Regions from separate parts of the Mesorhizobium sp. BR-1-1-10 genome, predicted to be linked through region 1. Evidence: predicted binding sites of a transcription regulator. Region 1 holds the regulator's gene; the other holds the start of a gene.
The links. Region 1 encodes PhoB, which activates phosphate uptake and scavenging genes when phosphate is short. Its sites were predicted from a motif close to TGTCATNNANCTGTCAT; they were not measured.
Positions count from the first base shown of each region.

Region 2: LB555_RS15410 (ceramide glucosyltransferase) is a predicted target of PhoB. The motif match lies at 2,418-2,434, and genes of this name have one in related genera.

Region 1 covers NZ_JAIUIL010000014.1:116,150-123,382, reverse strand. The annotation lists gene LB555_RS26025 (ROK family protein) at 173-1,408, shown strand; gene phoB (phosphate regulon transcriptional regulator PhoB) at 1,411-2,100, opposite strand; gene phoU (phosphate signaling complex protein PhoU) at 2,120-2,827, opposite strand; gene pstB (phosphate ABC transporter ATP-binding protein PstB) at 2,853-3,656, opposite strand; gene pstA (phosphate ABC transporter permease PstA) at 3,653-4,504, opposite strand; gene pstC (phosphate ABC transporter permease subunit PstC) at 4,508-5,491, opposite strand; gene pstS (phosphate ABC transporter substrate-binding protein PstS) at 5,558-6,613, opposite strand; gene LB555_RS25990 (PAS domain-containing protein) at 7,145-7,233, opposite strand, start outside.
Region 2 covers NZ_JAIUIL010000006.1:289,802-297,034, forward strand. The annotation lists gene LB555_RS15405 (O-succinylhomoserine sulfhydrylase) at 1-1,136, shown strand, start outside; gene LB555_RS15410 (ceramide glucosyltransferase) at 1,167-2,318, opposite strand; gene apaG (Co2+/Mg2+ efflux protein ApaG) at 2,538-2,930, shown strand; gene LB555_RS15420 (Hsp33 family molecular chaperone) at 3,005-4,036, opposite strand; gene argF (ornithine carbamoyltransferase) at 4,201-5,112, opposite strand; gene LB555_RS15430 (aspartate aminotransferase family protein) at 5,129-6,328, opposite strand; gene LB555_RS15435 (GcrA family cell cycle regulator) at 6,685-7,203, shown strand.

The sequences.
Region 1 (7,233 bases):
TCCATCGCCTGAGCACTGTCAACATTGATTCTGACGCATTTTGAGGTGCCAGAAGCCTTTTTTCGAGCCCCGCAATAAATAAATGACAGCCCCAGCCGCTTCTGCCAGTATTCGACCCGTTGCCGGAGGTGTTCGAGGGGGCGTCAAGAACCACGGCGACGGGGAGGGAATGATGTCGGTCGGAATCCGCCACGACGATCTGCGCCGGCGCAACCGCGCAATGGTGATTGGAGCCGTGCGCCGGGGTGGCCAGCCCTCGCGCACCGAGATCGCCGCTACTACCGCCCTCAGCCACTCGACCATATCGGCGATATCAGCCGACCTGATCGGCGAAGGTATCCTGAGCGAAGGCAAGCCGAACGAGGCCGGCTCACTGAAACGCGGCCGGCCGCAGGTGGGCCTTTGTCTCAACCCCGAGGCCGCGGCGGTCATGACCGTGGTGCTGTCGCTGAATTTCCTCTCCGTCGCCCTCATCGACTACGCCGGCCAGGTGATATCGGAGGAGCAGCGCCGGCTGGACACGCTGACCATGTCGCGCGAGGCGCTGATCGGCGAATGCGTGGCCATCGTCCGGCGCCGCCTCGAGGATCCCGACCTCGATGTCGCCAGCATTGCCCGCATCGCGCTGGCGATCCAGGGCATCACAGACACCGAGGCGCGCGCCATGCTGTGGTCGCCGATCACGCCGCAGACGGACATTGCCTTCGCCGATATACTCGAAGCCGAATTCGGCATCCCCGCCACCATGGAGAACGACTGCAACATGATGGCTGTGGCGCTGCGCTGGCGCGACCCCGAGCGCTACCGCGACGACTTCATCGCCATCCTGCTCTCGCACGGCATCGGCATGGGCCTGGTGCTGAAGGGCGAGCTGTTCACCGGCACCCATTCCTCCGGCGGCGAGTTCGGCCACATGATCCATCGCCCGGGCGGCGCGCTCTGCCGCTGCGGGCGGCGCGGCTGCGTCGAGGCCTATGCCGGCAACTATGCCATCTGGCGTAATGCAGGAAAGATGGGTGAGGACGCCAAACCGGTCGACGTCAGCGACGCCGACATGCGCGCATTGGCGGCTACGGCGCGCGAAAGAGACGGACCGGAGCGCGAGGCCTATCGCAAGGCCGGCGAGGCGCTGGGCTATGGCCTTGGCAGCCTGTTCGCGCTGATCGATCCGGCGCCGGTTGCGATGGTCGGCGTCAGCGCCGCCGCCTTCGATCTGATCGAGCCGGCCTTGCGTGAGGCCATCGCCCAGACCGCCGGCGGCCAGCATTCGACGTCGATTTCCTTCGATACAGAGCCGAACGAATTGCCGCTGATCCGCGAGGGCTGCGCCATGCGCGCGCTCACCTTCGTCGACCAGGAGATCTTCGCGCCGGGCGTGCAGGTGAGATCCGGCAAGAACGTGGCCTGATCTCAATCCTCGCGGATTGCGTAGCCCGCGCCACGGATGGTGCGTATCACATCGGGCATGCGGCCATTGTTGACCGCCTTGCGCAGGCGGCCGACATGCACATCCACGGTGCGCTCGTCGATGTAGATCGTCTCGCCCCAGACATTGTCGAGCAACTGGCTGCGCGAGAACACGCGGCCGGGATGGCGCATCATGAATTCGAGCAGCCGGAACTCGGTCGGTCCGAGCCGGATCTCGCTCTTCTTGCGATAGACCCGGTGCGATTCGCGGTCGAGCACGATGTCACCGACCTTGAGCACGCTGGACAGCACTTCCGGCTTGGCGCGGCGCAGCAGCGCCTTGACCCGGGCCATGAATTCCGGCGTCGAGAACGGCTTGACCAGATAGTCGTCGGCGCCGGTCGAGAGGCCGCGCACGCGGTCGCTCTCCTCGCCGCGCGCCGTCAGCATGATGATCGGCAATCGCTCCGTCTCGGGCCGCATGCGCAGGCGCCGACAGAGTTCGATGCCGGAAACCGCCGGCACCATCCAGTCGAGCACCAGGAGGTCGGGCACGTTTTCCTGGAGGCGTATCTCGGCTTCGTCGCCGCGTGTCACCACCTCGACCTGGTAACCCTCGGACTCCAGGTTGTAGCGGAGGAGCACGCCCAGCGGCTCCTCGTCCTCCACCACCATGATGCGTGGCGCGATCATCGATCGATCATCCCTGCCGTCAAGCCGCCGGCACCGACATCGCCGTCTCGTCCTGCTTCGGACGGTTGGCGGGCAGTTGCGTGCCGGTCAGCACATAATACGCATTCTCGGCGATGTTGGTCACATGGTCGCCGATGCGTTCGAGATTCTTGGCGCAGAACAAAAGATGCGTGCAAGCCGTGATGTTGCGGGGATCCTCCATCATGTAGGTCAGGAGTTCGCGGAAGACCGAAGTGTATTTGACGTCGATGCGTTCGTCGTCATTCCTGAGCTTGGCGAGGGCGGCGGCATCGCCCGCCGCATATTCCTCGACGACGCCCTGCACCTGGATCAGTACCAGCTGCGCCATGGAGTCGATGGAATGCGACAGGTCGCGCGGCGTGGCGGTGAGGCCGACCGAGCCGACGCGCTTGGCGATGTTCTTGGCAAGGTCGCCGATGCGTTCGAGATCGCCCGCCATGCGGATCGAGCCGACGACATGACGCAGATCGTCGGCCATCGGCTGGCGCTTGGCGATCAGGGTGATGGCGCGATCATCGAGTTCGCGCTGGCGCGCGTCCATGATGGCGTCGTCGGAGACGACGCGCTGTGCCAGCGCGTTGTCGGAATTCAGCAGCGCCTTGGTGGCGCCGCCGACCATCGTGCCGGCGAGATCCCCCATGTCGCTGATCAGCCTGCTGATCTGTCCGAGATCCTCGTCGAAGGCTGCGACTGTGTGTTCGGCCATGATCCTGGTCCTCGTATGCGTGAGATCAGCCGAAGCGGCCGGTGATATAGTCCTGCGTGCGCTTCTCGCGAGGCGACGTGAAGATTTTCTCGGTTTTGTCGAATTCGACCAGCTCGCCCAGATACATGAAAGCCGTCTGCTTCGACACGCGCGCGGCCTGCTGCATGTTGTGGGTGACGATGACGATCGTGTAGTCGGCCTGCAACTCGTCGATCAATTCCTCGATCTTGGCGGTCGACAATGGGTCGAGCGCCGAGGCCGGCTCGTCGAGCAGGATGACCTCCGGCTTGACCGCCACGGTGCGGGCGATGCAAAGCCGCTGCTGCTGGCCGCCCGACAGGCTGAGGCCGCTGGCGTTGAGCTTGTCCTTGACTTCGTTCCACAGCGCGGCGCGTTTCAACGCCTGCTCGACACGGCCGTCCATCTCGGCCTTGCCGATCTTCTCGTAGAGGCGGACGCCGAAGGCGATGTTCTCATAGATCGACATCGGGAACGGCGTCGGCTTCTGGAACACCATGCCGATCTTGGTGCGCAACAGGTTGAGGTCCTGCGAGCGGTCGAGAACGTTCTGGCCGTCGAGCAGCACCTGACCCTCGGCGGTCTGCTTGGGGTAGAGCTCGTAGATGCGGTTGAAGACGCGCAGCAGCGTCGACTTTCCGCAACCCGATGGTCCGATGAAGGCCGTCACGCTGCGCTCGGGCAGCGACAAGGTGATGTCCTTCAGCGCCTTCGACTGGCCGTAGTAGAAATTGAGGTTCTTGACCTCGATCTTCGCCTTGGCGGCTGCGTCTGTCGCAATCGTCATGTCTGGAGACAACATCTGGCTCATTTGTCCTCTCTGCGTCCGGTCAGGCTGCGCGCAAAGATGCTGAGCGCGAGAACCGTCAATGTGATTATGAGTGCGCCGGTCCACGCCAGTTGCTGCCATTCCTCGTAAGGGCTGAGAGCGAACTGGAAGATGGTCACCGGCAGGCTGGCCATCGGCGCATTGAGATTGCTCGACCAGAACTGGTTGTTGAGCGCCGTGAAAAGAAGTGGCGCCGTCTCGCCGGAAATGCGGGCAATGGCCAGCAATATGCCGGTGACGATGCCGGACATCGCCGCGCGGTAGGCCACCGAACGAATCACCACCCAGCGCGGCGCGCCAATCGCCGTGCCGGCCTCGCGCAAAGCGTTCGGCACAAGGTTGAGCATGTCCTCGGTGGTACGCACCACGACGGGAATGACCAGGATGGCCAGTGCCACGGCACCGGCGATGGCCGAGAAATGTCCCATCGGCCGCACCATCAATTCGTAGACGAACAGGCCGATGATGATTGAGGGCGCCGACAGCAGGATGTCGTTGATAAAGCGCACCACGGTGGTGAGCTTCGAAAAGCGGCCATATTCGGCCATGTAGGTGCCGGCCAGCACGCCGATCGGCGTGCCGACGACGATGCCGATAATAGTCATCACGATGCTGCCGTAGATGGCGTTGAGCAGGCCACCGGCATCACCGGGCGGCGGGGTCATTTCCGTGAACACTGAGAGCGAAACGCCCGACAGGCCCTTATAGAGCAGCGCGCCGAGGATCAGCGCCAGCCAGGCAAGGCCGATGCCGGCGGCGACGACGCAGAGCGTCATCATCACGCCGTTCTTGCGCTTGCGGCTCTGGTGAAGCGATGCGGCTGTCGACATCGGTCAGACTCCGGTACGGGCATCGATGCGCATCAGCATGTAGCGGGCGATGGCAAGGATGAGGAAGGTGATGACGAACAGGATCAGGCCGAGCGCCACCAACGAGGAAGTGTAGAGATCGCCGACGGCTTCGGTGAATTCGTTGGCGATGGTTGCCGAGATCGTCGTTGCCGGCGCGAACAGCGAGGCGCTGATCCGGTGGGCGTTGCCGATGACGAAGGTGACCGCCATGGTTTCACCGAGTGCACGGCCGAGCGCAAGCATGACGCCGCCCATGATGCCGATGCGGGTGTAGGGGACGACGACCCGGCGTGTTACCTCCCAGGTCGTGCAGCCAATGCCGTAGGCGGACTCCTTCAGCACCGGCGGCACCGTATCGAACACATCCTTGGTGATCGAGGTGATGAAAGGCAGGATCATGATGGCCAGGATCATCGCCGAGGTCAGCAGGCCGATGCCATAAGGAGGCCCGGCAAACAGGCTGTTAAGGCCGGGAATGCCGTGGAACACGTTGATGATGAAAGGTTGCACTGTCGTCTGCAGGAACGGTGCCAGCACGAACAGGCCCCAGATGCCGTAGATGATCGAAGGAATGCCGGCCAGCAGTTCCACCGCCATGCCGATCGGGCGCCGAAGCGGACGCGGGCAAAGCTCGGTAAGAAAAATGGCGATGCCGATGCCGAGCGGCACAGCGATCAGGATGGCGATGGCCGAAGTGATGATGGTGCCATAGATCGGCGCCAGGGCGCCGAATTTCTCGGTGACGGGATTCCAGCTCTCGGTGGTCAGAAAGGAGAAGCCGAAGGTCGACAGTGCCTGCCAGGAACCGGCGAACAGCGAGATGGCGACGCCGCCGAGCAGCACCAGCACGAGAATGGCGGCGGCGCGGGTCAGCCCATGGAAGATCGAATCGGTCAACGCGAACCGTCTGACGGTGGCGTCGCGTGAACCTCGAATGGCTGGCAAGGCTTCGTGGGCAGCGCTCATGTCAAGCTCGGCTCTTTGTGTTGATTGAAAAGGAGCGCCGCGGGGCGGCGCTCCTCCAGAAAGATATTACTCGCCGGCGTAGACGGGCTTGCCGTCGGCCTTGATGTCGGCCTTCCACGAAGCCTTGATCAGGTCGACGACGCTATCGGGGATCGACACATAGTCGAGCGCCTTGGCGGTTTCCTTGCCGTCCTTGTAGGCCCAGGCAAAGAACTTGAGCGCTTCGCCGGTGGCTGCGGCATCGTCCGGGGTCTTGTGGATCAGCACCCAGGTCGAGGCAGCGATCGGCCAGGTGGCGTCGCCCGGCTCGTTGGTGATGATGACGTTGAAGTTCTTGGCGCCCTTGAAGTCGGCGTTCGAAGCAGCCGCGCCGAAGGATTCGAGCGACGGCTCGACGACCTTGCCGGCGGCGTTCAGCATCTTGGAGTAGGAGAGATTGTTCTGCTTGGCATAGGCATATTCGACATAGCCGATGCCGCCGTCGGTCTGCTTGACGGTGTTGGCAACGCCTTCGCTGCCCTTGGCGCCGACGCCGGTCGGCCATTCGACGGCCGTATCCGAGCCGACCTTGTCCTTCCAGTCGGGCGAGAGCTTCACGAGGTAGTCAGTGAAGTTGAAGGTCGTGCCCGAGCCGTCCGAACGATGAACGACGGCGATAGCGGTCGACGGCAGCTTAAGGTCCGGGTTCAGGGCCTTGATCGCGGCATCGTCCCAGGTGGTGATCGCGCCGAGATAGATCTGGGCCAGCGTCTTGCCGTCGAGGACGAGTTCGCCCGGCTTGATGCCCGTGAGGTTGACGATCGGCACGATGCCGCCCATCACCATCGGGAACTGCACGAGGCCGTTCTTTTCCAGATCGGCGTCGGACATCGGCTTGTCGGTGGCGCCGAAGGTCACGGTCTTGGCGATGACCTGCTTGATACCGCCGCCCGAACCGATCGACTGATAGTTGAGGCCGATGCCGGTGTCCTTCTTGTAGGTGTCGGCCCATTTGGCGAACACCGGATAGATGAAGGTCGAGCCGGCGCCGGAAAGGTCAGCCGCCATTGCTGCGGAAAGGGTGAGGGTGGACGCCGCAGCCATTGCAATCGCAACGGCCGCCGAGCGGATGAAATGTCTCATGTGGCCTGCTCCTGTTCGGAAGATGGTCTCTCGGCGCCACTTCTTGCCGGCGCCCGCTGAGGCCAATAGCCTTCGATTATAACAGTCGCATGACAGTTTCATGTCAGCCCGGTAACGCGTTGCCGGTAACGCGAAAGACGCCGATCTCGGGCGCTCGCGGCGCGGTCCGAGTTTACCCCCGGAATCAGGGGCTTGAGCCGTCCGACCGGCTGAAATCACCCCGGACTCGACCAGGCTTTTCCCAAATGAAGAAAATCCGGACGGGAGCGCGTTGCTCGCAGCCAGAGCGTGTCATGGCCGGGCCATCGCCAAAAACAGGTCCGTTGGGGTAGAGTGACACTGTTTCTTGCAGGCGGTCGCTGCTCCCGCCCGTAACTGAGAAGAGCGGAATTCGATTTCGCTATTGTTCCGGCTGGACACGGCCTTTGATATGGCGCGATCGCACCATAGTCATTGCACGCAGCGGTAGCAGCGAATCTCCGCTGATTCCTTGTTGCCTCCCCGGATCCTGCAATTCAGGCGACGCGGGCTCTATCCCGCGTTGCGGTGGACCTGACGGCCGGCGCCGACCCAGCGCTCGACCTTCTCGAGCAGGGCCCTGGGGCTGATCGGCTTGGGCA
Region 2 (7,233 bases), on a different contig from region 1:
CCCTGCGTTCCGGCTTCGGCGAAACCTCCGAGGCGATGTACCTGACCCAGGGCTATGTCTATCAGACGGCGCAGGCCGCCGAGGCCCGCTTCAAGGGCGAAGAGCCTGGTTTCATCTATTCGCGCTACGCCAACCCGACCGTCGACATGTTCGAAAAGCGCATGTGCGCGCTTGAAGGCGCCGAAGACGCGCGCGCCACGGCGTCGGGCATGGCGGCGGTGACGGCTGCCCTTCTGTGCAGCGTCAAGGCCGGCGACCACATCGTGGCCGCGCGCGCGCTGTTCGGCTCCTGCCGCTGGGTGGTCGAGACGCTGGCGCCGCGCTATGGCATCGAGGCGACCTTGGTCGACGGCACCGAGATCGCCAATTGGGAAAAGGCGGTCAGGCCGAACACCAAGCTGTTCTTCCTGGAAAGCCCGACCAACCCGACGCTCGAGGTCGTCGACATCGCTGCCGTCGCCTCGCTTGCCAATTCGATCGGCGCGCGGCTGGTCGTCGACAATGTCTTTGCCACGCCGCTGCAACAGAAGCCGTTGCAGCTTGGTGCGCACATCGTCGTCTACTCGGCCACGAAGCACATTGACGGCCAGGGCCGCTGCCTGGGCGGCGTCATCCTGTCGGACAAGAAGTGGATTGACGAGAACCTGCACGACTATTTCCGCCACACCGGTCCCAGCCTGTCGCCGTTCAACGCCTGGACGCTGCTGAAGGGCCTGGAAACCTTGCCGCTGCGCGTGCGCCAGCAGACCGAGAGCGCCGGCAGGATCGCCGACTTCCTGGCCGGGCAGCCGCAGATCGCCCGCGTCATCTATCCCGGCCGTGCCGACCACCCGCAGGCCGATATCGTCAAGAAGCAGATGTCGGGTGGCTCGACGCTGATCTGCCTCGACGTCAAGGGCGGCAAGCCGGCGGCCTTCGCCCTGCAGAACGCCCTCGACATCGTGCTGATCTCGAACAATCTCGGCGACGCCAAGAGCCTGATCACCCATCCGGCGACGACCACCCACAAGAACCTCAGCGATGAGGCCCGCGCCGAACTCGGCATCGGGCCAGGTACGCTCAGGCTGTCGGTCGGCCTGGAGGATACGGACGATCTGCTGGAAGATATCGCCCAAGCCTTGAAGGCCGCCAAATAGGTTTCGTCCAGGAAGCGTCGTCAGCAGCGATCAGGCGCTCGACGGCGTCTCCTCCAGTTCCGCCGTCTTGGTCCGGATGGTCATGGCGTTGCCGCGCCAGTCGACGGCGCCGCCGAGCCAGCCGCGCGCCCAGATGGCCGGGAGCATGACGTCCCGCGCGACCGTCGCCGCGATCATGCCCGTCGAGACGTGCCAACCCTTGGCCAGGGCCAGAGCGCATTCCGGAAGATAGAACGCAGCCAGCACGGCAATCGCGGTCGCCCAGAGACTAATGCCGGCGCTCGCCGCGGCAATCAGCGCAAGAACCAGCGGGACCGCCGCACCAGTCAGGATCTCGGGCGCGAAGAACAGCGGGAAAGTGACGCGGCGCAGGCGCGCCCAGCGGGCCTGGCGCGACCAGATCTCGCCAAACGTGCGCTGGCCGAGCGGCTGCTCGAAGGGGGCGGCAACGAGGTTGACACGCAGGCCGAGGCCGTTCACCAGCTTGGTTGCGGCGGCGTCCTCGGCGATCTCGGCGGCCAGCGCGCGTATGCCGCCATTGGCGTCCAGCATCGGCTTCTTCCACAGCATGCTCTTGCCCTGCGCGAAGCCGAGGCCGAGCGCCGCGCCGGCATACTGCCAGCGGGCCTGCAATGTGTTGAGGAAGGCGCATTCGACGTCGGCCCAGAAACCATCTGGCCTGGAGCCGATCGGCGTCGAGCAGACAAGGCCGGTACCGTGCTGCCACGCCGCCATCATGTGCTCGACATAGTCCCTCGGCATCAGAACGTTGGAATCGGCAAGAATGACCCAGTCGTGGCGCGCCGCTTCCCAGCCTTTGACGCAGTTGTTGAGCTTTGGATTGGCACTGACACGGTCGTCGCCGATCAACAGCCGGGCCGGCACCTGCGGAAACCGGGCAATCGCCCTGTTTATCAGTTTGACCACCGGGTCGTCGGCATGGGCGACGCAGAAGATCAGTTCGTAGCGTGGCCAGTCGAGCGCGAAGGCGCGTTCCAGCGTCTCATGTGTGAATGGCTCGACGCCGCGCGACGGGACGACAATCGACACCGCCGGCGATCTGCCCGCCGGCGGGGCAATCGTGGTGCGCCGTTTCAGCTGTGAAGCGGCAAGCAGGATGCTGGCAGCGTTTGAGAGGATGAGTGCGGTCGAAAGCGAGGCGGATATGAGAGTGAGTTCCATCGAGATCTGGTCACTCCGGAAGTCGGCCCGCGTCGCGGCCGTTTTCAACAGTTCGACAGAGGGCCGAGTCGCCCGGTTCGCGCACACCACCATTGTCGTGTGTCACTTAAATGACATTCTTTGCCGGCACCTGCGTTTCAATCCCAGGCGCGACAGGACGCGCACGTTGACCTGCTCACCGCGAGCGTCGAAAGTCGTCGGATTGTTTTGGAGCCGCTCATGTACCGCGCCGTGACGCGCAACATCGAAGTGCAGGTCAGGCCGTTCTATCTGGAGGATCGTTCAGATCCCCAGGAGAACCGCTACGTCTGGGGCTATCAGATAACGATCGACAACCAGTCTGACGAGTTCGTGCAGCTTCTGTCGCGCTATTGGCACATCACCGATGGTGCCGGCCGGGTCGAGGAGGTCCGCGGGCCGGGCGTTGTCGGCGACCAGCCGGAACTCAATCCCGGCGACAGCTATCAGTACACGTCCGGCTGCCCGCTCTCGACACCCTCCGGGATCATGGTCGGACGCTACACGATGCGCAACAAGCGCGGCGAGACGTTCGACATCGCCATCCCAGCCTTCTCGCTCGATCTGCCGGGGACAAGGCGCACAGTGAACTGAGGGCCGACGGTCGCGCCGCCCCTCATCCGCCCTTCGGGCACCTTCTCCCCGCGGAACGGAGAGAAGGAAACGCTTTACTGAGCCGCAAACTCGGCTGGATCGAAGTCGTACTGCGTCGAGCAGAATTCGCAGGCGACATGGATGCCGCCATCCTCGGTGCTGTCCTTGATCTCCTGCGCGGAGAAGCCTTCGAGGATGCCACGGATCTTGTCGCGGGAGCATGAGCACTGATCGGCCACGGGAACGCCGCCGAAGACGCGCACGCCATGCTCATGGAACAGACGATACAGCAGCCGCTCGGCGCCGATGGTCGGGTCGATCAATTCGGTCGGCTCGATGGTGCCGAGCAAGGCCAGGAGTTCCTGCCAGGAATTATCGGCCGGATCGTGGACTTCCTCGCGCGGATCGCCGTCCCCACCCGGCAGGTCCGGAATGCGCATGCGCTCGGGCGATTGCGGCAGGAACTGCGCCAGGATGCCGCCGGCGCGCCATTGCTCGCGCGCGCCGCCGATCCCGGGCGTCAGCAGCTTGGCGACCGAGAGCCTGATATCGGTCGGGATCTGTTCCGACTGACGGAAATAGGTGCGCGCCGCGTCTTCCAGCGTTTCGCCGTCGAGCTGGACGATGCCTTGGTAGCGCTGGGTATGGGCGCCCTGGTCGATGGTCAGCGCCAGCACGCCGCTGCCAAGCAGCGTCTGCTGGGACGTCTCGCCTGCCGCGACCAGTGCTTCGAGCCGATCCGCATCGAAGCGTGCATAGGCGCGCAGTGCCGAGGGCGTGGAGAAGTCCGCGACCAGCATGTCTACAGGCCCGTCGGTACGGGTCTGCAGGATGAACTTGCCTTCGAATTTGAGCGAGGTGCCGAGCAGAACGGTCAGCACGCAGGCTTCCGCCAGCAGGCGGGCGACCGGCTCGGGATAATCGTGGCGGCCAAGGATGGCGTCGAGCATCGGCCCAAGCTGGACCGTGCGGCCGCGCACGTCGAGCGGACCGACCTCGAAGGGAACGACGTGATCGTCGCCGGCGTAGCCGAACTCGCCGAGTTTGGGGTGATGTTCAGTCACTTGATGGCTTTCCAACATGACAAAGCTCCAGGGCGCGGCCATGCGGCCCTGGTGGGCACATGCGTCCAAACGCGCTTGATTTGCGTGATGCGGCGCAGATAGGCATCGCGCCGCCGCAGATCAAGCGCCTGGGCATTTCAGGCGCCTGGGCATTTCGGGCGCCCAAGACACTTCAAGCCCCAAGACACTTCAAGCACCAAGACACTTCAAGCACCGAGGCACCAGGCAAGCACTGCCTTCTGGGCATGGAGCCGGTTCTCGGCCTCGTCGAAGACCACCGAATGCGGCCCGTCGATGACCTCGTCGGTCACTTCCTCGCCGCGATGGGCCGGCAGGCAGTGCATGAACAATGCATCCGGCTTGGCCTTGGCCATCAGCGCCGCGTTGACCTGATAGGGCGAGAAGACATTGTGCCCGCGAGCACGGTGTTCCTGTCCCATCGACACCCAGCAATCGGTGACGATGCAGTCGGCCTGGTCGACGGCTTCCTCGGGCGAGCGGGTGAAATGCAGCTTGCCGCCATGCGCCTTGGACCAGTCGACATGCTTCTGCGCCGGTTCGCTGCCTTCGGGCACGGCGACGTTGAGATTGAAGCGGAACCGTGCCGAGGCCTCGAGCAGCGAGTGCAGCACATTGTTGCCGTCGCCGGTCCAAGCAATCGTCTTGCCGGCCACCGGACCGCGATGCTCCTCGAAAGTCATGATGTCGGCCATCAGCTGGCAAGGGTGGGTGTCGTCGGTCAGTCCGTTGATCACCGGAACGGTGGCATTCTCGGTCAGCTCCAGCAGCCGCTCATGCGAGGTGGTGCGGATCATGATCGCATCGACGTAGCGCGACAGCACCTTGGCGGTGTCGGCGATTGTCTCGGAGCGGCCGAGCTGCATCTCGGTGCCGGTCAGCATGATGGTCTCGCCGCCGAGCTGGCGCATGCCGACGTCGAAAGAAACGCGCGTGCGCGTCGACGGCTTGTCGAAGATCATGGCCAGCACCTTGCCTTCGAGCGGCTTGCTCCGCTCGCCGGCCTTGAGACGCGCCTTTCGCGTCACCGCATCATCCAGCATGAAGCGCAAATCGCCTTCGGAAACGGTGGAAAGATCAGTGAAATGGCGAACTGACATCAGGAATGGTTCCGGATTACTTCGCGGCGGCGGAGGCGATCGCCTCCGACAGGCCCTTGGCGCCGGCGCGGATGCGGTTGAGCGCTTCGTGAATCTCGGCGTCGGTGACGGTGAGCGGTGGCAGCAGGCGAATGACGTTGTCGCCGGCCGGAACCGCCAGCAAATGCTGGTCGCGCAGCGCCATGTTCACCTTGCCGTTAGGCATCGCGCATTTGAGGCCGAGCATCAGCCCGGTGCCCCTGATATCCTCGACAATTTCGGGGAATTCGTCGGCTATCGAGGCTAGCCCCTGCTTCATCAGCAGCGCCTTGCGCTGGACATCCTCCAGGAAGCCGTCTTCCAGAACGACGTCGAGCACGGCGTTGCCGACCGCCATTGCGAGCGGATTGCCGCCGAATGTGGTGCCGTGCACGCCGGCGGTCATGCCGACGGCCGCCTCGTCGGTGGCAAGGCAGGCGCCCATCGGGAAGCCGCCGCCAATGCCCTTGGCGATTGCCATGATGTCGGGCGTCACCGCGGACCACTCATGTGCGAACAGCTTGCCGGTACGGCCAATGCCGCACTGGACCTCGTCGTATATCAACAACAGGCCGTGCTGTTCGCAGAGCTGCCGCAGCCGCTTGAGCGACTGTGTCGGTACTGGGCGGATACCGCCCTCGCCTTGCACCGGCTCGATCAGGATCGCGGCGGTCTCGGGCGTGATCGCCTTCTCGGCGGCGTCGATGTCGTCGAAGCCAACCTGGTCGAAGCCTTCAACCTTGGGTCCGAAGCCTTCGAGATATTTGAACTGGCCGCCTGCCGCGATGGTCGCCAGCGTGCGGCCATGGAAGGCGCCTTCGAAGGTGATGATGCGGAAGCGCTCGGGATGTCCCTTGACGAAGTGGTAGCGCCGCGCCGTCTTGATCGCGCATTCCAGCGCCTCGGCGCCGGAATTGGTGAAGAACACCTTGTCGGCGAAGGTGGCATCAGCCAGCCGCTCGCCAAGTCTGCTCTGCCCCGGGATCTCATAGAGATTGGAGACGTGCCAGAGTTTCGCCGCCTGCTCGGTGAGGGCCGCGACAAGGTGCGGATGGCCATGGCCAAGCGAATTGACCGCGATGCCGCCGGCGAAATCGAGATATCGCTCGCCCTTGTCGGTAACCAGCCAAGTGCCTTCCCCATGGTCGAAGGCCAGGGGTGCGCGAGCAAAGGTCTCGTAAAGCGCCGAACCGCTCATTATATGCGTCTCCGGTACCGGAAAATCAAAAAAGCCGCCAAAGCGGCGGCCTGCTGCGGCTTATCGTGTTTTTCGGCCATGAAGTCAACGAAAACGTCGCGTAGTGGCGCGCGGCAAGCTCCCCGACGCAACGCCGGCTCATGAGCGACCGGGCAAGTTGGGGAAAACCGAAAAAACCGATTCGTGTTGCACTTGGGACTCTTGTCACCGAGTCAGCGCATAGAGTAGTTGTAGTCGAGAAATAACTAGATTTCGTGCGGCGGACCTAATCACCAGATATATGTGGTGTCTGCCCCAGCAGTGGTGCTGGGTCGGGAATGGATTCTGATTGCCGCACGCTTATGAGGAGCGCGGTCATGAACTGGACTGACGAGCGGGTAGAACTCTTGAGAAAACTGTGGTCGGAGGGTCTGAGCGCAAGCCAGATTGCCGCGCAGCTTGGAGGGGTCAGCCGCAATGCCGTCATCGGCAAGGTGCACCGGCTGAAGCTGTCGGGTCGCGGTCGCGCAACGGCGACGCCGGCGCGCCAGAAGAAGGCGACGCAGGGATCGACCGTCCAGAAGTCGGTGGCGCGCGCCGCAAGCACGGCACGCCACGTCACGACTTCGATCGGCGCGACGGCTCTTCAGACGCAATTCGAGGCCGAACCGGTGGCGCGGCACTACATCCGTCCGGTCGAGAACGTCGTGGTGCCGATCTCACGGCATCTGCAGCTCGTCGAACTGACCGAGCGCACCTGCAAATGGCCGAACGGCGATCCCCTTTCGGAGGACTTCAATTTCTGCGGCAACGAAGCCGCTGAAACCGGTCCCTACTGTAAATACCATGCCCGCGTGGCGTTCCAGCCGGCGGCGGAGCGGCGGCGGAATAGATAAGCGGTGAGTAGTGAGTAGTGAGTAGTGAGT